Regions from separate parts of the Arthrobacter tecti genome, predicted to be linked through region 1. Evidence: riboswitches for the same ligand, from Rfam matches in the RefSeq annotation. Region 1 holds a riboswitch; each other region holds the start of a gene.
What was found. A riboswitch is a leader RNA that binds a small molecule or an ion and turns the genes downstream of it on or off. The one in region 1 is predicted to bind S-adenosylmethionine.

Region 1 (5,351 bases):
GATGACAATGCGCTCAGTGATCAGGCAATGGGGTCTTGACGAAGCCGCCTTACGGTCCGGAATCGCCGTCCTTGGAGCGTGTGTAGCGGACGGATCCCACCGAACCCGCGACGAACTGGCAACAGCATTGGAAGCGGCCTCCCTGCCATCAGCCGGACCGGCGCTTGGCAGCTTCCTCATGGCGGCCGAACTCGATCGGGTACTGATCAGCGGAACGCCCCGCGTCAGTGCCGGCGGGACGGTCAGGCACACCTACGCCGCATTCGAAGCAAGAGCGGAGCCCGGAGCCGCGGACGGATCTGTCCGCATCCCTTCCGGCACGGAATTCAACCGGACTGAAGCACTGCGCGAACTGGTGATCCGCTACTTCGGCGGCCGTGCACCGGCTACGGCCAAGGACTGCTCCCTCTGGTCAGGGCTCACGCTCACCGACGTACGCGAGGGGTTGCGGGAAGCCGCCGATCTCCTCACTTCCGAAGAGATCGGCGGGCAGAGGTTCGTTATCCCGGTGGAACCGCTGGAAGTCAGGCCCCCGGAGCGCCCCGTGGTAGACCTCATCCAGTGCTATGACGAATTCGTCATGGGTTACACACCCACCCGGTTCTTCGGTGCGCCGCCGTTGGCGAGCAGCCCGGCCCGCCTGTCCGGGCACCTCATCCTGCTCAACGGACAGGTGGCGGGTGGGTGGAAACACTCCCTGAGCCCACGGGAAGCGGTCCTGGATATTGTCACCGATCGTCCGTTTGATGAGGCGGAGACAGCGGCACTGGACAACGCGGTGCGAAGGTACGGGGATTTCCTTGGACGTGCACTGAAGGTCTGGAAGCGCTGAGTACTACGCGGCGTCGTCGTCGTTGTCTTCATAAAAAGCCTCACGCAGCGCGGGCTCAAGCTGCGCTATCTCCGTCAGGAACGCGTCGTGGCCGATTGGCGAGGTGATGGTGTGTACCGCCACTTTTCCCGGCAGCGCGGCCGCGAGTTCGTGTGACTGCGCGGGCCAGTAGAGCCGGTCGGAATCCACCGTCGCGATGAAGAACTGCGCCTGTGCCTTGCTCAGTGCTTCGGGAAGGCTGCCGCGGTCACGTGCAGCATCATGGCTCATCAGTGCCTCAGTGAGGACGATGTAACTGTTGGCGTCGAAGCGCCGGACGAGCTTGTCTGCCTGGTGGTCGAGATAGCTTTCAATCTGGTAGCGGCCGCGCTCCGCCGGGAGCCGGAAGCCGAACGGCTCCTCCGTACCCTGCGCAGCGCGCCCGAACCGGTGTGCGAACTCGGGTTCGGACCGGTAGGTGATATGCGCAATCCGCCGGGCGATCCCGAGGCCACCCTCCGGCCCGGCGGTGCCGTAGTAGTCTCCCTGGGCAAACCGCGGGTCAAGCCGGATTGCCTGCACCTGCGCCTGGGCGAATGCGATCTGCTCCGCGGAGCTGGCTGCCGCACAGGCAATCACTGCACAGCGCTTTACGCGGTCGGGATAAGTGAGCGCCCACTCCAGTGCGCGGGCGCCTCCCATTGAGCCGCCTATCACCGAATGCCAGGACTGTACTCCGAGCAGATCCGCGAGCAATGCCTCAGCCCGTACGGAATCGCGGATCGTGACGAACGGGAAGCGTGAGCCCCACGGTTTCCCATCGGTGTGCAGGGACGCCGGTCCCGTAGACCCGTAACAGCCGCCGAGCATATTGATGGACACAACGAAATAGCGGTCAGTGTCGATGGTCCGGCCTGGGCCAACCAGCCCGTCCCACCAGCCTTCCTCTTCCGAGTCCCCGCGTGCAACGTGTGTACTGCCCGTCAGCGCGTGCTCGATCAGGACCGCGTTGGAGGCATCGGCGTTCAGCCGGCCCCAGGTCTCATACCCGAGAACGACGTCGGGCAGGTGCCCTCCGCCTTCGAGGGTCATCGGGCCGATAGACAACCGCCGGATGGCAGCGTCCCCGTCCAGCTCCGGTCGCGGTTGGGCCTGGGTTGTTGTGATGCCAGTCAAGAGTGCCACCTTCGTGAATCGCGCTTGCGCCTGCACCGGTTCGTGCATCGCCTGGTCGTCACCCGGGGCACCCCACCGCGAAGGAGGGTTGCCGGACAGCAAGCCGGGGCTGGCGGCGCGATGCGCCGGACTGTCACTCGTGACCTGGTACAAGAAAACCCGACGGTGCGGAATTGGGCAACTAATATGACCCGGGGTGAATCTCCGGCCTTTTGGACGGAACCAGGAATGCCATACAACATGCTTGAGTGGAGCCGCCGTATCCCTGGAAGGGGGCGACTCCACTCAAGGGGGACTTCCGTTTCGAAAGCCCCTGGCAGGAAGCCCCGGCGGTCTCGGAACCGGTCTTCCTGTGCGGCAAACTATGCGCGCGAAACCTTGTATTTAGCTTGGGACTACCCGGGAGCCGCGTGTGACTTAGGTAACCCTAAGTCGAGGCCTCCATCACAAAGTGCCAAAATGGGGCCATGCGCCTGGATCACGTCTCTTACGCCTGCGAACCTGACGGTCTCTCTGCCACGGCTGAGCGAATCTCCGAAGCTTTGGGAGTCGAATTTGTCAAGGGTGGAGTCCACCCTCGATTCGGAACCCGCAACATGATCTTTCCGCTGGTGAACGGCCAGTACCTCGAGGTGGTTGAGGTACTGGACCACCCTGCGTCGGACAAGGCGCCTTTCGGACAGGCCGTCCGCGCCCGTTCCGAGGCCGGCGGCGGCTGGATGGGCTGGTGCGTCGCGGTTGATGACCTCACCCCGTTCGAGGAGCGCCTCGGCCGCAGCGCGGTTCCCGGCAACCGGAAGTTCCCGGACGGGCAAGAGCTCACCTGGCAGCAGATCGGCATCAAGGGTCTCATTTCGGACCCGCAGGTGCCCTACATGATCCGCTGGGACAACGGTACGGAAGCTATCCATCCCTCGCAGGCTCGGCCAGCTTCAGTCAGACTGAGCGCCCTTACTATCGCCGGATCTGCCGACCGGGTAACCGAGTGGCTCGGCACTCCTCCGGCCCACCCGCTTGACGACGTCGACGTCGACTGGATTGCACCCAACGGAACCCCGGGGATCATGTCGGTCACCTTCGAGACCGGACAGGGCTCCGTTCAGATCTAGGGTTACCCGCCGATTCCGATCGCCGGTCCGAATATCGCGAAGCCCACGAATCCTGCGATGTCGAGCAGTGCGTGTGCAACAACCAACGGCATCACCCGTCTGGTTCGCGTGTACGCGTAGCCGAAGATGAGGCCCATCACGACGTTCCCGATGAACGGGCCGATCCCCTGGTACAGGTGGTAGCTTCCTCGCAGCAGCGCTGAAGTAATGATGATGGCCGGAGTGGACCAGCGCAGTTCCCGCAGGCGCTCGAACAGGTAGCCGACCACAATCACCTCCTCAAGCACGGCGTGCCGGAGCGCGGACAACACGAGCACGGGCACGGTCCACCAGTAGGTATCCAGCGCGGTGGGGATGATCTGGGTTGTCAGGCCGATGGCCCTGCCTGCTGCATAGACGCCGAGGGTGCCGAGGCCAATGACGGCGGAGAGCAGGAATCCGAGGCCAAAATCGATCTTCGGGTTACTGAAGGTGAAGCCGATCCGCCGGAATGCCGACCTGCCGGGACCAGAAAGCACAAACAGGGCTAGCGCCACGGGCACCAGGGCGAAGAAGATCCCCAGCAATTGGTAGGTGAGATCGAAGTACTGCCTGTCATCCAGCGTCGGATTGAGGCGAGTGGTTTGTGTTGCCAACGGTGCCTGGCTGAGCTTGTCAACCAGATCGACGACGGCGTAGACCGCCGATTGCCCAAGCGAGAGACCGAGCACAATGAGTATCTCGATCCTGACCCTGCGACGAGCGCCAAGGGTCAAGGACGAAGGATCGCCTTCGCGAACGGTTGTCATACTTTATGGTGCCGTACGCAGCGCCGGCCGGCCAACGCGCGGCCCACCAGCCACCGGCAGTCTCTGCTGCCTAGTCTTCGGCCACCGCCGGGGCAACAATCACCCGGGTCCCGCGCTCCCTGAATGCGGCCAGCTGGTACTCGGAAATCCCATCGTCCGTGATGAGGTTGCTGACTGCATGGCCCGTCATCGTAGCGAACGCACGCACGCCGATCTTTGATGAGTCAGCAACGATATACGCCGTGGCTGCCCGCCGTGCAACCATGGCGTTCACCGCAGCTTCCCCTTCATCAGTCACTGTCGGTCCGAACTCAGGATCAAGTCCATTGACTCCAACGAACGCGAAATCCAGGGCGACATGCTTCAGGATGGCATCGGTATAGGGACCCACCAATTCGGATGAACGGGAATTGATGATCCCACCGGTCACCATAATCTTGATGTTCGGGCGTACCGCCAGTTGGGCGGCTATGTTGATCGCGTTGGTGACGACGGTGAGGGTGGGCTTGTTCGAAGGTTCCATCAGATCACGGCGCACGCTGAGCACCTGGGCCAGAGCTGTGCTTGTGGTTCCCCCGCACAGGCCAACTACTGAGCCCCGGGGTATGAGGGCGCTTGCTGCGTATGCAATAGCTCGCTTGCGCAGCGCGCCAAGATCCCGGTTCTGCCTCAGGGGCAGAGCGTACGCACCTGACTCAATGGTTGCGCCGCCCCTCGTTCGACTCAGCAGGCGCTGTGCGGCGAGGCTGTCCAGGTCACGGCGTGCGGTTGCCGGGGACACGTGCAGCCGCGTCACGATGTCCTCCACTTCAAGCTGCTTCGACTGCGCGAGCAACTCGAGGATCGCGTTGAGACGGTCTCCCCGTTTGAGACCCGCTTCCAGATTCATTGTGCTCCCTGGTGGCCTGATCAGTCCCAGTGAGGGCTGAGTGAGCGAAACTGCGTGTAGACAGCAAGCATAAGTCAGAAAGTGTCTCACTGAATAGAGCGGCATGATCCTACCGAGTGGAGTAAATTTGCTATAACTCTCCTGTAACGGAGGGGCTGGAAGACTTGACGTGAGGCGTAGATCACGCAATTATCTACTTCAAGCGATGAATCGACATGATCACTTTGCTAGCCGTTCAATCAGTACTTTGCACTATCTCACACATCACGGGATGCAATTCCTACCAATGGAGGCAAGAAGATGAACTTCCCAAAAAAGCCGGTCGAGCGCCGCAACTTCCTTAAGGGCGCGCTCGCGACCGCAGCGCTCATTCCGCTCGGAGGAGCGCTTGCCTCCTGTGCTGCGGGTGGCGGCGCACCGAACGGCGGCAACGCGCCTGAGGGCGAAGTATCGGATACCAATCCCTTCGGAGTCGCGGCTGATTCAACCGTTGATGTTGTCATCTTCAACGGCGGCTACGGGATTGACTATGCCGAGTTCGCCGGCGAACTGATGGCCGAGAACCAGGGCGTCACTGT
Region 2 (5,351 bases), on a different contig from region 1:
CCTCCACGCGTACGTCAGGTACGGCAGCTCGAGGGTCACGTTCCGCGGGTGGCCGAGGTGTTCGTGGAGGTACCAACGCAGGTTCTCGTCGACCCTGGCCCGGGTGGAAACGGAAGCGTTCTGGTAGTAACTTCGTGAGCGCGCAAGCTCAACGACGTCCGACGCTGATAACAGTTGGGTCCACGCGAAGACCCTCGACTCGGGCGCCGTGAAGCGCGCGCCGAGCAGCGGCCGGTAGCTGGGACGGAAGACATCACCGGCGTGCATGATGCGGGAAAGCCGGTGCACCCACGGCACTGAAACGTCCAGTTGGTTCCAGACCAGGGCAAGCACACCTTTCGGGGTGAGGATCCGGGCAGCTTCTTCAACGGTCTCCGCCGGATCGCACCAGTGCCACGCCTGGGCGATGGTCACCACATCGGCACTTGAGGCAGGCAACCCGGTGGACTCGGCGGTACCCTCAACAGTGCGCACTTCCGGCAGGCTGCGCGATAGCACCGCCAGCATGTCTGCCGACGGGTCCACCGCCACAACCTCGCCGCAGCGACGCACGAGCTCTTCGGTGAATTTGCCCGTTCCAGCGCCGATGTCAGCTGCCCGAACCGCTGAGGCCGGAACAAGCCAGTCGACGCAATCTCCCGGGTAGCCCGGACGCACCCGGTCATAGCGCTCGCCGTCCTGCAGATACCCACGAGCAAGTGCACGACGGCGGTGCGCGGCGAGGCGCGGACCTCCAGGAACCATAGTGGTGAGCTCCTCGCGTGCGGGTGTGGGACCCAATAATTAAAGCACCGGACTGCGCCGCGGTGACCGCTATGTGCCTAGTCCGTGGTGCACGGGGCCGCGCCGGCGGTACCGGGCGTATGCGGAGCCCACTCGGGGAAGTTGCGGGTCTCCACGGCAGGGACCCAGCGGCCCTGATCGACCACGTAGTCGGTCCCAAGCCCGTTGGAGATCAGGGCACGCAATCCGCCGAGGAGCCGTTCGACGTCGTCCTGCCGCGATCCCAGCCCGAAACTCGCCCGCAGCGACCCCGAAGGCAGGCCGAGGCGCTTGAGCAGCGGATGGGCGCAGAACTTGCCGTCGCGGAGGCCGATCCCGTGTTCAGCGGACAGGTAAGCGGCAACCAGACCCGCGTCGTAACCGTTCACGGAGAAGTTGACCACACCGATGGCGTCGGTCTCCTCCGAGAAGATGCGGTGCACGGTAACCTCCGGTAGATCCGACAAGCCATCGATGAGCGCGGCGCGGAGTTCACCCTCATGGCGCTGCCAGTCCGCTTCGCTGAGCCCTGAGATCACCTGCGTTGCGTGGGCGAGCGCAGCAGCCCCCAAAACGTTCGGCGAGCCGCCCTCATGACGGGCAGGACCGGTTGCCCATGACACGGAGTCCACCCTGACCGTCTTTACGGCTCCGCCGCCGGCCAGATGCGGGGTTCCGGCGTCGAGCCAGTCCGGCCTGCCGACCAGCACACCCGCACCGTAGGGCGCATAGAGCTTGTGGCCGGAGAAGGCGACGTAGTCGATCGAATCCCCGGACACATCCAACCGCCGGTGCGGAGCGAGCTGTGCCGCGTCCACGACGATCCTCGCGCCATGAGCGTGGGCGATCTCAGCGAGCCGCCCGATGGGAAGAACCTCACCGGTAACGTTGGAAGCCCCCGTCACCGCGAGCAGGTTGATCCCGCCGGCGGCGAGTTCCCGCTCGAGCGCTGCGATGGTGGCATCCACGGTGCCGGCGGCTGTGACGCTGCGGTGCGGCCGCTGAAGCCAGGGGAGAAGGTTGGCGTGGTGCTCGAGGTCGAGGTAGAGGACTTCGCCCTCGCCCGGCACGCATCCGGCGAGCAGGTTCAGGGAATCTGTGGTGTTCCGCGTGAAGATGACGGCGTCATCAGTGCGTCCGCCCACGAATTCCCGGACAATCCTGCGGGCGTTCTCATATAGCGATGTAGATATCTGTGAAGCGTAGCCCGCACCCCGATGGACGCTCGCGTAGTAAGGCAGCACGCTCTGGACGTAGTCGCTGACCTCCTGGAGCGCCGGCGCCGACGCCGCGTAGTCCAGGTTCACGTAGCGCACGGTGGTGCCGTCGATCAGCGGAGCCGGCAGCTCCCCGCCAAGCACCGGAGCGAGGGGGCTGGCGGACACCAGGGTTGTCTGGTCAAGGATTGCGTTGCTCATGGAGTAACCCCACAGTGGTCTCAGGGAACCGCCGTTCAGGGGTTCCGCGCTTGCCGCATCATTTTTCTGGTGCGGCCTGGTCGTCACCCGGGGCACCCCACCGCGGAAGGAGGGTTGCCGGCCAGCAAACCGGGGTTTTACGCTGGCACTCGTGACCAATGTGTTTCAGCATAGGGCAGGGTGGAGCAGTCCTGCAGCATTGTTACAGGGTTACAGACGGCGAATCCGTTGCGCCTGATACGGCGCTATCCGGCGCAGGAGGCCTACAGAAGGTCGTCGAGGGCGGGGTTGAGTTTCTTCAGGACCTCATTGTGCAGCGTGCTGTTCGTTGCCAGCGCATTGCCGCCGAACGGACCGTCCGAGCCTTCAAGAGAGGTGAAGCGGCCTCCAGCCTCCGTGACGATCGGCACGAGCGCGGCCATGTCGTACAGGTTCAATTCCGGTTCGCACGCGATATCCACCGCACCCTCGGCGACGAGGCAGTAGGACCAGAAGTCGCCGTAGGCGCGTGTGCGCCAGACCGAATCGGTGAGCGACACGAACTCATCAAAGTTGCCACGTTCCCGCCAGCCGGAAAGATTCGAGTAGGACAGGGATGCGTCTTCCAGCCGCGACACATTGGACACCCGCAGCCGGGTGGCCGCAGCGAGCGACTTCCCCATGAACGCACCCGTGCCGGTTGCCGCCCACCAGCGCTTGCCAAGGGCCGGCGCACTGACGACGCCGACCACGGGGCGGCCTTCATCGACGAGGGCAATGAGCGTTGCCCATACCGGAACGCCGCGCACGAAGTTCTTGGTGCCGTCGATGGGGTCGATGATCCAGCGCCGCGAGCCCGCACCGCTGCTTCCGAACTCCTCCCCGAGCACTGCATCGCGCGGACGGGCGCGCGAGAGCTGCCCGCGGATCGCTTCCTCGGCAGACTTGTCGGCGTCAGTGACCGGCGTGAAGTCCGGTTTTGTCTCCACCGACAGATCCTGGGCCTTGAATCGGGACATGGTCTGGTCATCCACCGAGTCCGCCATCACGTGGGCAAGGCGCAGGTCATCGTTGTAGCTCTGGAGGTTCATACTTCTCAACCTATCGTGTGGGACGGGCGCCATCCGGGAGCGGAGTGCCATCGGTAATCGTGTGGCGACGGCGGACAATGGGACAAGCGGTTAACGCCAGAAGGGCACCGGACCAAACGGCCGGTGCCCTTCTGAAATACTGCTAAAGACTAAAGAACGGATCTCTTAGAGAACGGATCTCTTAAAGAACGGAGATGTTCTCAGCCTGCGGACCCTTGGGGCCCTGGGTGGTCTCGAAGCTGACCTTCTGGTTCTCTTCGAGTGAGCGGAAGCCGCCCGAGTTGATCGCGGAGAAGTGTGCGAAAACGTCAGCGCCGCCGTCGTCAGGAGCAATGAATCCAAAGCCCTTTTCAGCGTTAAACCACTTGACTGTACCTGTAGCCATTTTTTTCTATTCCTTGAGTGTGAGGATCCCCCCGTACTTCGGGGTTCCTGTCGCGGTGTTCTTTCGCCTGTCAAGAAAGCTTTCGAACTCCGGAGAGAAATCAAGGCTTAAAAATTAGTGCGCAACACAACAACTTCGTTCAGTCTAGCAGGAAAAACAGGCACCTTAGTGTGTACCCAGTTCCTTCGTGTCCCGCGCCGGTTCCGTACCGGCTCCAAGCAGCCGCCTGAGGGATGCAAGGCGGACCGGACCGGACTCGCCCGCGTATCCGCCCGCGACCCAGTCGTCCAGTCCACAGTTCACCGCTGCCTCGTCGTGGCGGCAGCCACGTTCGCAGTCCTGGGTCCCGGGCTCGAGGTCGGGAAAAGCGGCGAGGATGCGGTCCGGCTGCACATGTGCGAGTCCGAACGAGCGTATTCCAGGGGTGTCAATGATCCAGGTGCCCTCAGCGGCGTCGGCCGCTTTCAGTGCAAACGCCGACGACGACGTGTGCCGACCGCGGCCGGTCACCGCGTTGACGCCGCCGGTAGCCCGATTCGCGCCGGTCAGCGCGTTCACGAGAGTGGACTTTCCCACGCCCGAGTGCCCGAGGAGCACACTTACTTTGCCGTCGAGGAGGATCCTGAGCTGCTCGATAGCTCCGGAGGCCAGGAGCGCCGAGGTGCCGCTGTCGGACACGGACTCCACGGCGTCGTCCGTTGCAGCGGTTCGACTCGTGATGATCGTCAGGTCGAGATGCTCGTAATTGGCCAGCAGCTCAGCCGGATCCAACAGGTCCGCCTTGGTGACGCAGAGCAGCGGGTGGATGCCGGCGTCGTAGGCTGCAACCAGCGCGCGGTCGATGAACCCGGTGCGCGGGTCCGGATTGGCGGCGGCCACCACGATCACCAGTTGGTCCGCGTTCGCGACCACGGCGCGCTCAACGGGGTCGGTGTCGTCGGCGCTGCGTCGCAGGAGCGTCGCGCGGTCATGGATACGGACGAGCCGCGCGAGAGTATCGGGCTCGCCGGTCACGTCGCCCACCAGTGCAACGAGGTCCCCTGCGACAACGGGGGAGCGCCGCAACTCGCGCGCACGGGCAGCGATTACTGTGCGCTCGGTGGGCGTGTCTTCATCCACGACGGCGGTGTAGCGGCCTCGGTCCACAGTGATGATTCGACCTGTGACGGCGTCTTCGTGCGCTGGTCGCTCCTTGGTGCGGGGACGCGACCCCTTTTTGTTGGGTCTGATGCGGACGTCCGATTCATCCCAGGATGAGAGCCCGCGCCTTGACCCCGCTGGCGTCACCGCGAACCGCTCGAGTCAGCCGTCGCGGTGAGCGCCTGCCAGAGCTCGGGGAACTGCGGCATGGTCTTCGCGGTCGTGGCAATATTCTCGACCTCCACGCCCGGTACTGCGAGCCCGATGATCGCTCCCGCGGTGGCCATGCGGTGATCCTCGTAGCTGTGGAATGTCCCGCCGTGGAGCTCAGCGGGGCGAATGATCAGGCCGTCCACTGTCTCTTCGGCGTCACCGCCCAGCCGGCAGATCTCCGCAACGAGCGCGGCCAGCCGGTCTGTCTCATGGCCGCGGAGGTGGGCAATGCCGGTCAGCACAGACGGCGTTTGAGCCAGTGCACAGATTGCCGCGACGGTGGGGGCCAGCTCACTGGTGTCCGCCAGTTCGGCGCCCGTTATACGCCCTGTGCCGCGGACAATGAGTGTGGAATCTTCAGTG
Region 3 (5,351 bases), on a different contig from region 1:
AAGCCCGGATCCCAACGACATTCTTCAGCGAGGAAGCCGAGGCCGTAGCGGCCAAATACCAGGCAGCGCAGGTGGACGCCGGTGACACAATCAGGACGGGGGAACTATTGCGGGCACCTGCAGGGAACTTCTACGGAGAACCGAGTTCCCTCTTTGCCGATACGCCACTACTGGAAGGCATCAAGAGTCTTCCCCGGGACCCTCAAGCCCTCTTGGACACGATTCGCGAGCGATCCAACCCGGGCAGGTCGGGACGCCAAACGTTAGAAAGCATAGCGGCCGCTTTGAAAACGGGCCCCGTCCCGGCCGACCTTCGAGCTGCACTGTACAAAGCGGCGGCACTCATTCCCGGAGTCACCGTCGTCGACAGGCAAACGAACCTTGACGGCGAGGTAGGGATAGCAATCGGCATTGAGGATCCGGACAAGAGAACCCGGATGGACATCATTATTGAACCTGCGACCGGCCTATTCATCGGAGAACGGGTGGTCACGCTCACAGATGGCGAAACCTTCCCCGCTGGAACCGCGACCGGGTGGACCTCCGTGCGGACTTCCGTGGTGGCTTCGGCGCCTTAGCGGGCTGCAGAAAGCTTGTCGCTCAGAATCGAACGATGCCAGGACGGTCGGTCGCCAGTGTGGTCACCGGCCGTCCAGCTTCGCTGTACACGCTCAAATAGACCGTGAACTCGCCGTCTACAAGAGGATCTGCCCGGATTACTTCGAGACCGGCAGCGTGAGCGAGGTCCGCGAATCCTGTGGGTGTGTGCCAGTGAATTATCCAGTCTCGTCGCACGCGCTCAACCTGCTGTCCGTGGCGGAGTTCGTACACCGTGCGGGTGGTTCGGGTTCGGCGGGTTTCGTCGTAATCCTCAGACTCAACGGTGTAGCGGGCGATACTGCCGGCATAAGTCGTGGCTTGACGGGTCTGGTTAAACTCCTGCTCCGGCGTCCGGTTCGGAATCCAGAGGGGCACCATTGCAACGCCGCCGGGCGCGAGATGACCGGCGATACCCTTGAGTGCCCGGTATGCGGCGTCATCGTCAGGGAGCAGGTTGAACGTCGGCCCCGCCAGATAGATGGCTCGATACGTTCGAGGAAGAGCCAGATCTTCCATGGCCTGGCAGTAGGTAACAATGTGCAGGTTCTGTGCCTCAGCTCGAGCATTGCAGCGGTTGAGCATGTCCTGCGATGAATCGACGCCCTCGATATCGATGCTTTGCCGGACCAACTCAAGGAAGGGCCCATCGTCACCGCACCCAAGCTCGAGCGCTGGCTGGCCGGTTTGCCTGACGAACTCGAGGTAGCGGCCGGCGTCGAAAGTGGTCCCGCGCAAGGCGCTATAGACGTCGGGAACAATACCGGTATAGAAATCGGAGGCACTCACGCCAGCGATCCTTTCACGGCGAGCGCCGCAGATACGATGCCGGCAGGTGCAGTGTTCCGCCGGCTTTAGCCCGATTGTGAGGTTCCATCCGCGACCACCATCTCCAGCGCAAGCGAAATCCTGCGCGACGACGGCACTTCCGGCATACTAGCCGGGCGTGTTTTCAACCCGGCCGACGGCGGTCCGAGCGTCGTCGCAATCGGGGGTGACGCCGTCGTCGTCGATTTGTCCCGGACGTTCCCGACCATGCGGGCGCTGTGCCGTCAGTCAACCGGCCGATTGACGGCGTCGGCGTCCCACGTGAGGTCTGCACCCTCGCGGATGATGAGGGCTTCGATCTTCGGGTTCCGGCACAGCGCGGATACGAGTTGGAGGCTGCCGGCGACGATCGTGGAGTCGAAGTCGATTTCGGTTACCAGCACCCAAGCGTGGTCGTCGGGCCAGATGATGCTGGGAGATTGTGGGTCCCAGGTGTGGCTTATCCAGGGTGCCTTCGAGGGCCAGTCGGGGGTTGCGAATTCTGTTGCTCCGGCGTCGAACAGAAGGTATTCCCGCTGCGGCAGTTCAAGTTCTGCGTTTCCCGCTCCAATAGTCAGCCCGCCCCAGCCACCCCAGACGGCGGCCGCGCCGTCGTCTGGTGTACTTGTGTGCTCCGCGAGGTGCGCAGCGGCTAACGCGAGGATTTCGGCGTCGAGATTTCCCATCGTCGGGCGGGAAAAGCGCCAACCGGTGGGGTCGATCTCTTCCGAGTAGTAGAGGTCCTCTGCTCGGTTCAGTCTGTGGAACTGCGCCACTGCGTGCATCTCGGTGCCGAAAGCGTCAGCCGTTTGTTGCCACGTCACGGTTTCCGTTTCGAGGTCCATCAAGTTTTCGGGTTTGTAGCCGTGCCAGGTCTTCGTCTCGGCAGGGCGGTACCGCGAGGCCGGGTGGAAGATGCGGGCGTAGGCCTGGAATCCGCGCGGGACCACGGCGTGCATGTCATTCGAAGACCAGTCCACACGCTCTTTGAGCCATGCTCCGCGCTCGCCGTCCGGGATCCATTCCATCCGCTCAGCCTAAACTCTTGTGCCGCGTGCTCACGCCGGCTCCAGGTCGCGAACCTCTCGCAGTTCCTCCGTAGCCACTGCAGGACAGGCAGCCAACAGCGGCACCTCTACCCGCAGCCCATCGCGCCGCCCGAGCGAAGCAATCCGCACTACGAGCATCTCCGCGAAAGAATCCCATTCCGGCCGGCACACGCTCCGCCGCAGCACCGCGTCCAACGAATGGATGTCCGCAACCCAGCGGCGCTCCCACTGGCCGTCAACGCGAAACTCGATGGCGCCGTCGTACACGTCAAGAATGGGGAAAACTGCAGGCAGACAGTCGTCTGAAGGGGTGGGGCTCACGGCGCGTCCTTCGGTTGCTCTTGCCTGCGCCGGAGCCCATCAGGGCGGCGAAGGCCACTTCCTCATCCGAACCACCCGTGAACATGGGGTTGGTGTGCGGCCAGTCGGAGCTTGGCACCGCAACTCTTGAAGCTGAACCGATTATAACGACGGCAACGGCCTCAGCACGAGAATGTTGCGCTTGCTGACGCCTATCGTTTAACGATAGATTCTTAACGTAAGTCAATCGAAGGAGTTCCGATGGGAAAGCTGACCATCCTCGCATCACGGATCGTGATTGCGATGGTGCTGGCCGGTTCGCTGTTTGTGCAGTTGTGGATGGTGCCGCTGATTTCAACGGATCTGGAAGAAGCCGGCGTGCCGACCGGACTGCGGATCACGTTCAACGCGATTATCGTGTTTGGCATCGTCACGGTTCAGATCACGGCGCTGTGTGTATGGAAATTGCTCACGATGGTCCGCCACAACACCGTCTTCTCGAAGGCCGCATTCCGATACGTCGACATCATCTTCTGGGCGATTGCGGCTGCCGCGGTCCTCATGTTCGGGCTTGCTGTTCTGCTGGCGCTTGGTGAAATTGCGCCAGGGATCGTGCTGCTGATCTGCGGTGCATCTCTGATGATCGGCGGGGTGGCGCTGATCGTTCTGGTGATGCGGACCCTGCTTGCACAGGCCGTTGCCCGCGATGCTGAAGCGAAGCACCTGCGGACCGAACTCGATGAGGTGATCTAGTGCCCATCATCGTCGATATCGACGTCATGTTGGCCAAACGGAGGATGCCCGTCGGTGCCCTTGCCGACCGGATCGGCATCACGCCAGCCAACCTGGCGGTACTGAAGAACGGCCGCGCCAAGGCCGTCCGGTTCACTACACTCGAAGCGCTGTGCGAGGTGCTCGACTGCCAGCCCGGCGACATTCTGCGCTGGGAGCCTGGACTAGCCAACGACGACGGCGCCCGGCTTGAGCAGGAAAACGCCTAGTCTCGCGCGCCCCTTAGGGTGACTGCTTCCCGGAAGCGGACGCCGAACCTCAGTCAAAACGAACGAACGCCCGAAGCGCGCCACCATTGAAGTCGCCGGTTTCCGCATATCCAAGGGATTCGTAGAACGCCTTCTGCTTCGGCTCGTCATCGGTAAGCAGCACTTTCTGCCGGACGTGCGGATACTGTTCGAGGGCAGCGGTTACCAGGTTCTTCCCAATGCCGAGCCTCTGATGGGAAGGACAAACGAGGACGTCCTGCAGGTAGCAGATCGACGCGTTATCCGAGATCGCCCTGGCCAGCCCAACCAACTCGGAGCCTTGCGTAGCTGCCACCAGTAGGGAAGACCCAAGCAGGGCCGCACGCAGCTTCTCGGGTTCTTCGGTGTACGCCCGCCAGCCCACAGATTCGTAGAGCGCCAGCACTCTTTCAAACTCAAAATCCGATGCGTTAGCGATCGCGATGGTGGCCATGGTCCATCCAAACACGACGCTCAGTCCCGGACAGCGCCAACAAGGGTAAGCAGTGCGTCCAACTCAGACGATGCTGCCAGCATTGCCCGGGACCGGAAGTCGATATCGGCTTCGCGCCGCGCCAGGATCGCTGCAAGGTCGTCCAACCTTTTCCCTTCACGGATGTGCGGCATGAGCTCCTGCAAAGTGTCGATCCGGTATCCGGCGCTGCGCAGCTGATGAACAATCCGCGCATCCCGGATTACCGACGGCGTATATTGGCGAGCACCCCGCGGGGGTAGCCGGACAGGAGTGATGAGGTACTCCGCCTCCCAGTGCCGCAACGTTGAGGTTCGGATTCCAAGTGCGCCCGCGAGTTCTGCGACGGTCATCGAATCGCGGTGGACGCCGTCGTCGATATGTTCTCCCGAGATGGCTGCCACGGCTGCCCTCGTTGCGCGGCACCCAACCCGCTCCCCGAGAATCCGGCTATGCGCCACATCGAGTAGCTCAAGCACTTCGTGTACCGGGCCAAAATGGACCGTGCGCATAAGCCGCTTGCCTTCAACCGGGCCCACAGCGGCCGCCAAGGCACGGTACGCCAGCGCCGATTTCAGGTGGACCTCCGTGTACTGCCGATAACCCGCCCGCGTTCTGGTGCTGGACGGCAATACCCCATCCCGTTCAAGGTTGCGGATGAGCTGAACCGAGCAGCCCACGCGGCGGGCGACGTCGATAGTTCGCATACTACAAATGTAGACTTTCACCCCCTGATATCAGGCACAGCGCAGGAGAACCCTCCATAAGCACTTCAATGACAGGCTTGATGGATGGACATCGATGAAGTGATCACACTGGTCAAATCGTTCGACGGTGCGGCAGCCTTCACCGTCTCCGAAGGCGACGGATCGCCGGAACTCGCCTGGGGCGACACCTTCTTCTACTACGCGCCCAACGGGAAGATGCCGCAGGCAACACAGCCCTTCGCCACGATAGTGACGAAGAACTATCCCGAGGACGCGGCGTCGCGCCTGGACCGGCCGGGAATCTTCAGGGTGAATATCGCTGCAGGCAGATCAGCGTTCGAGAGTTACACAGCGGCACAGGCATCTGAAACGAACGACGACGCCGGCCGCCTGGACGTCC
Region 4 (5,351 bases), on a different contig from region 1:
CCGGAAACGGCCTCGAACGACGACGTCGAGCAACTGCTCACCTCATGGCTCGTCTCCGATGCACTCAGCGAACTGACGCCCGAGCATCGCGACGTGGTCCTGCATTTCTACTTCCGCGGCGAAACCACAGCCGAGATTTCACGTGCCCTCGCCATCCCTGAGGGCACCGTGAAATCCCGTCTTCACTATGCACTGCGGTCCATGAAAGCTGCGCTGCTCGCCCGGGACGTGGTGTCGGGAAGCTAGGGCGGCTACTGGATCATGGTGCCATCCGGGGCAACCACGTACCAGACTTCGTTGACGCCCTGGCCGTTGGTGTCTCCGGGGGCCTCGTCGTTGGCGAAGTAGTAAATCGGCATACCGTTGATGGTCACCTGCAGTTCGCCGTCGGGTGTTTCGATGGTGCCCAGTTCGCCGGTGACTCCTTCCGCCTCAGGCGTCTCGCTGTCAGTGAGTACCGGCGGCCACGCCTCCAGGCACCCTCCCTCACAAGCGCTGACGCCGGAGTCCGCCTCATCGTTGGTGAAGTAGTAGACCACCATTCCTTCGGCGTCGACAACCACTTCACCGAGGTCCGTCTCAGCGATCCCGAGCGGCGTGCCCATGGTTCCACCGGCCTCCCCGCCTTCGGTCGGCTCCTCACTCGTGGGCTCCTCGGACGGCTCCTCACTCGTAGGCTCCTCGGACGGCTCCTCGCTGGTGGGCTCCTCGGCCGCGGGAGCGCTGGTGGGCTCCTCGGAAGGCGAATCGGAGGAACCGCAGCCGGTCAGCGCCAGAAGACAAATGGCGACGACGGCGAACAGGACGCGCATTGCTTTACTCATGTTGATACCTCCCGTGATCACCCCACGGACACCCGGGGGATGGGAGCGGCCACTCGACCCCTCTGCTCTCTAGACGCGGGCAAGGGCCGAAATGGTTCAACGCTGAGACAAATTCACAGCCGAATCACAGCTTCAGGACGCGGCGAGCGCCTTTCCGAGGTCGTTCTGCAGGTCGGTGACGTCCTCAAGGCCGACCGACAACCGGATCACGCCGTCGGACAGCCCGATCGCGGCGCGTCCTTCCGGGCCCATGGCACGGTGGGTGGTGGTCGCAGGATGGGTGATCAGGCTCTTGGAGTCGCCGAGATTGTTCGAGATATCGATGATGTCGAGGGCATCCAGCAGCGCGAACGCGGTTTCCTTGGCGCGGCCAGCCGGTGCATTCAGCTCGAACGTAAGCACGGTGCCGCCGCCGGACATCTGCGACGCTGCGAGACTGAACTGCGGGTGCGATTCCAGCAACGGATACCGTACCCAGTTCACAGCGGGCTGTGCCTCCAACCAGCGTGCGAGCGTCAAAGCTGAGGAGGAGGAGTGGTTCACGCGAAGCGACAGCGTTTCCAGTCCCTTCAGCAGCGTCCACGCGTTGAATGAGGACAGCGCGGGTCCGGTATGGCGCATCAGCGTCTTGACCGGCCCCTCGATGAACTCTTTCCGGCCGAGGATCGCCCCGCCAAGCACACGGCCCTGCCCGTCCATGTGTTTGGTTCCGGAGTAGACGACGACGTCGGCACCGAGTTCGGTGCACCGTTGCAGCAGCGGGGTGGCGAACACGTTGTCCACCACCACCTGCGCGCCTGCGGCATGCCCGAGTTCGACGACGGCCCGGATGTCCACGATCTCCTGCATCGGGTTCGACGGCGATTCGAAGAACACCGCCGTGGTGGGAACACTCAGTGCCTCTTCCCATTGGGCAAGGTCCCAGCCGTCCACGAAGACCGTTTCGACGCCCCAGCGCGGCAGGATCTCGTTCAGGATCACAAAACAGGACCCGAACAGGCTGCGTGAGGCCACCACCCGGTCGCCGCTGGCCAACAACGCCCCGAGCGCGGTGAAAACGGCTGACATGCCGCTCGCCGTGGCGAAGCAGGCTTCCGCACCTTCGAGCAGCCGCAGACGTTCCTGGAACATTGCGACGGTGGGGTTGCCGTACCGGGAGTAGACGAACCGGTCCACATCGCCGGTGAACGCAGCCTCGGCAGCGGCGGCGGAGGAGTACACGAATCCTGAGTTCAGGAACAGTGCCTCCGACGTCTCCTCGAAATTCGAACGGGCTAGCCCGCCGCGCACGGCGAGGGTGTCGGCCGCCCAGGCGGCGACGTCGTCGTCCGGCCGCTGGACAACGGGGTAGCCGCCATTGCCGGGGATCGGCTCGGAAGGGGTTGCGGGGGAGAACGACGACGGCGTGGACTCAGTCATCTGCCTTCCCTTCCTTGACCCCGGCGGACCGGGCATGAACGGTGGTCGCCAGACCGCTGGCGCGCCAGCCGCCGTCAGCTTCGAAACCGTGGAGCACGTTATAGACCGTGTGACCTGCGGCAGTGGCACTCTGCGCTGCTGCGACCGAGCGGACTCCGGAACGGCAGATGAACAGCAGTTCGCGGCCCTTGAGGCCGTCCAGCTGGGAAACGAAAGACTGGTTCCGAGTGCCATCTGTTCGGTTCCACTCGAGGAACAGGGGAACGGTCCCGGCGTCGGTGAGGTCCGGGACGCCTACCGTACGCCACTCTTCGACGGTGCGGACGTCAACCAGGACGGCACCCTTGCTGACGCGCTCCACCGCCTGACGGGGTGTGATGTCACCGGCGTAACCGTTGGCGGGCCGGGGCGTATGTGCTGACTGTTGTGACACTGTGTCTCCTCACGCGTGCACGCTGTTGATCCTTGGAAAGCTGATCCTTGTGCCGAGTATTCACCTGAGGCACCCCGCCGTGATAGAGGGTTGCCGGCCAGCAAGTCAGGGCTTGGCGCTGGCGCTCGTTACTCCCGACTGAACGTAGCACCGGCTCCGGCGACTCTGCCACGCGCCGTCGTAATGTGCAGTAATGCGGCGTCGCCTGTCCGCAAAAGTGCCGCTGTTGCGCGGGTTCGTGGTGACGTCCCCACGATCCTGCGAATCGTCGGCGCGTTTGTGGGGCTAGGAGACGGATTCCACGAGTGCAGACAGCTCGGCCGTGAGGTCCGGCGACATGGTTACACGTTTGCCGTCGAGCGATTCGACCTCCGCCAGGAGCCGCACGCTCGAGATCAGCCACACGCCGTCCGATGCGAAGAGGTCGGCCGGGATCAGCGGCCCGTAGCCGAGTTCCCAACCGGCGTCGCGTGCTGCAGCGAACAGTGCGCCCTGCGAGGTTCCGGCAAGGATCCCGCTCTCCAGTTGCGGCGTGATCAGGTGTTTGACGCCGTCGATCACGCGGGCGATGAGGACGGTTGACGTGGGTCCCTCCAGCACCTTGCCGTCCGAGGAGGTGAAGATGACGTCATCCGCACCCTGCGACTTGGCGTAGCGCAGGGCCGCCATGTTGACTGCGTAGGAGAGGGTCTTCGCGCCCATGAGCAGCCAGGGGGCGCGCTGGGCAACAGCGCTGTCGTAGCCGCGGTCGAGGAGCAGGACGGCGAGGCGTTTGCCCCGAAGGCCCTTCGGAACAGGGGACACCTGGACCCAGGCGGTGGCTTCCGTGCCGCCCTCGACGCTCGCTTCAACCCCACGGATCGCGACGAGCTTGACCACGAGTTCGCCGTCGTCGTCCGTTTCCTGCAGCGCCGTGCCGATGGCACGTTCCCACGCGTCCGAGACTGGGACTTTCAGTTCCAGCGCCTCCGCCGATGCCGCCAGCCGGGCCAGATGCGCCTGCAGCTTGCGGGGTGTGCGGTTGACCGCGAGCATCGTCTCGAAGATCCCGTCCCCGCGGGTGATGCCGGTGTCGGTAACTTTCAGCTGGGGGTGGGAGGCATCGGCGATGCGGCCGTCAGGCATCGCGGGGTCCAGGAACACCAGAACTGTCATGGGGTCAAGCCTAGTGCGGCGAGGGCCCCGCGCCGAGCGCCGGCGAGGTGGGAAAACCAGGACGCGCGTAGTGCCGGAAACCCCTGATCGAGCGGGCGATGACAACGGATTCGCGATCGATACCCGTCCGCAGCGCCCGCTCGAGGGAGGCTCACTCCGGGAACGTCGAGCCCAGCGCCGAGAGCACCCCGAATGCCTTGGTGCGCACTTCGTCCCACTCCTCGGCGGGGTCCGAGTCGGACGTGATGGCCCCGCCCACGCCGAGCGTGAGCCGGGTGCCGTCGTCGTCGTTCTCCATCACAAGGGTGCGGATGACGACGGCGAGATCTGCCGCCCCATCCAGCGAGAAGTACCCCGCGGCACCTGAATACACCCCGCGCGGCGCAGCTTCGAGCCGGTCGAGGATGGCCATGGTGCTGATCTTCGGTGCGCCTGTCATGGATCCGGCGGGGAAGGCCGCTGCCACCGCCTCCGCGCGTGACGATCCTGGCCGGAGCCGCGCGTCGATCGTGCTGACCATCTGGTGCACGGTTGCGTAGGTTTCGATGTCGCACAGGCGGCTGACCATGACCGTTCCCGGGACCGCAAGGTGGGAGAGGTCGTTGCGCAGCAGGTCCACGATCATGATGTTCTCGGCGCGGTCCTTGGTGCTGGTCTGCAGCTCCGCCCTCAAAGCGGAGTCTTCAGCGGGATCAGTGGAGCGGCGGCGCGTGCCCTTGATGGGCTCGGCGCGCATGCCGCCGCCTGAATCGAGCCGCAGGAAACGTTCCGGCGACGTACTGGCAATCGCGAATCCAGGAAACGCGAAGTAGTGCGCAAATGGTGCGGGACTGGTATTTCGAAGCCGAAGGTAGGTCTCCAGCGGATCCATCGCCTGGGATCGCGCCGTCAAGGCCGTGGTCAGGCATACCTCGTAGGAGTTGCCGTCCGCGATTTCCGCCTTCGCTTCCCGGATTTTCGCGAGGTACTCCTCGCGGGTGTCCCTGACTGTGAATTCCGGTACGGGCAGTGGCGCTGGGGTATCCAGCGGCACAGCGCTTTCCAGTGCGACGGCGCGCGCGCGTTCCAGCCAGGCGTCGGTTTCGGGGTCACGGGAACCGTCGCGGAGCGTCAGGAGGTACACACGCCGATCTTCGTGATCCATTACGACGGCGCGGCCCGCGAACAGGAGTGCGGCGTCCGGCAGTGAGCCGGTACTGACGATGCGACCACCGGTTTCGCGTTTGAGTTCGTACCCGAGATAGCCCAGCCAGCCGAGCGCGAACGGGCCCGGATAGTCCGACGGCGGACGGACGGCACGCCGACCCCACACCCCGTCCAGCCAGCGGAAGAAGGGCCCGGCGCTTCTCGCGGTGACCGGGCCGCTGCTCACGCGGGTGATGCCGTCGGTGTGCTCTGCAACCTGTCCGAAGCGGCCGCCGTCGTCGGCCAGGACCGAAAAGCGGCTCCGGTCCCGCGGGTCTTCCAGCGTGGAGCTGTCCAGCCAGGCGGCCGCGTTGGACGCCCCGTAGATGCCGGCG

Region 2: it holds a riboswitch for S-adenosylmethionine, as region 1 does, so the genes downstream of both, ACX80C_RS04140 (aminotransferase class V-fold PLP-dependent enzyme) here and metX (homoserine O-acetyltransferase MetX) in region 1, are expected to answer to the same signal.
Region 3: it holds a riboswitch for S-adenosylmethionine, as region 1 does, so the genes downstream of both, ACX80C_RS11425 (hypothetical protein) here and metX (homoserine O-acetyltransferase MetX) in region 1, are expected to answer to the same signal.
Region 4: it holds a riboswitch for S-adenosylmethionine, as region 1 does, so the genes downstream of both, ACX80C_RS05335 (rhodanese-like domain-containing protein) here and metX (homoserine O-acetyltransferase MetX) in region 1, are expected to answer to the same signal.

What each region holds. Positions count from the first base shown of each region.
Region 1 is NZ_JBTNCT010000004.1:145,960-151,310, forward strand. Features, by position in the region: gene ACX80C_RS07130 (winged helix DNA-binding domain-containing protein) at 1-832, shown strand, start outside; gene metX (homoserine O-acetyltransferase MetX) at 836-1,987, opposite strand; SAM riboswitch class IV at 2,003-2,132, opposite strand; gene ACX80C_RS07140 (VOC family protein) at 2,455-3,096, shown strand; gene ACX80C_RS07145 (CPBP family intramembrane glutamic endopeptidase) at 3,099-3,851, opposite strand; gene ACX80C_RS07150 (DeoR/GlpR family DNA-binding transcription regulator) at 3,955-4,773, opposite strand; gene ngcE (N-acetylglucosamine/diacetylchitobiose ABC transporter substrate-binding protein) at 5,074-5,351, shown strand, end outside.
Region 2 is NZ_JBTNCT010000002.1:354,815-360,165, reverse strand. Features, by position in the region: gene ACX80C_RS04145 (class I SAM-dependent methyltransferase) at 1-744, opposite strand, end outside; gene ACX80C_RS04140 (aminotransferase class V-fold PLP-dependent enzyme) at 822-2,180, opposite strand; SAM riboswitch class IV at 2,222-2,337, opposite strand; gene hisN (histidinol-phosphatase) at 2,444-3,250, opposite strand; gene ACX80C_RS04130 (cold-shock protein) at 3,432-3,635, opposite strand; gene rsgA (ribosome small subunit-dependent GTPase A) at 3,801-4,922, opposite strand; gene aroA (3-phosphoshikimate 1-carboxyvinyltransferase) at 4,919-5,351, opposite strand, start outside.
Region 3 is NZ_JBTNCT010000009.1:23,926-29,276, reverse strand. Features, by position in the region: gene ACX80C_RS11445 (CU044_5270 family protein) at 1-578, shown strand, start outside; gene ACX80C_RS11440 (class I SAM-dependent methyltransferase) at 601-1,386, opposite strand; gene ACX80C_RS11435 (hypothetical protein) at 1,452-1,634, opposite strand; gene ACX80C_RS11430 (hypothetical protein) at 1,650-2,432, opposite strand; gene ACX80C_RS11425 (hypothetical protein) at 2,463-2,774, opposite strand; SAM riboswitch class IV at 2,786-2,906, opposite strand; gene ACX80C_RS11420 (DUF2975 domain-containing protein) at 3,015-3,506, shown strand; gene ACX80C_RS11415 (helix-turn-helix domain-containing protein) at 3,506-3,754, shown strand; gene ACX80C_RS11410 (GNAT family N-acetyltransferase) at 3,804-4,226, opposite strand; gene ACX80C_RS11405 (MerR family transcriptional regulator) at 4,247-4,951, opposite strand; gene ACX80C_RS11400 (DUF6194 family protein) at 5,036-5,351, shown strand, end outside.
Region 4 is NZ_JBTNCT010000003.1:133,141-138,491, forward strand. Features, by position in the region: gene ACX80C_RS05320 (sigma-70 family RNA polymerase sigma factor) at 1-246, shown strand, start outside; gene ACX80C_RS05325 (COG4315 family predicted lipoprotein) at 252-824, opposite strand; gene ACX80C_RS05330 (O-succinylhomoserine sulfhydrylase) at 957-2,243, opposite strand; gene ACX80C_RS05335 (rhodanese-like domain-containing protein) at 2,236-2,676, opposite strand; SAM riboswitch class IV at 2,683-2,809, opposite strand; gene ACX80C_RS05340 (aminodeoxychorismate lyase) at 2,962-3,831, opposite strand; gene pabB (aminodeoxychorismate synthase component I) at 3,983-5,351, opposite strand, start outside.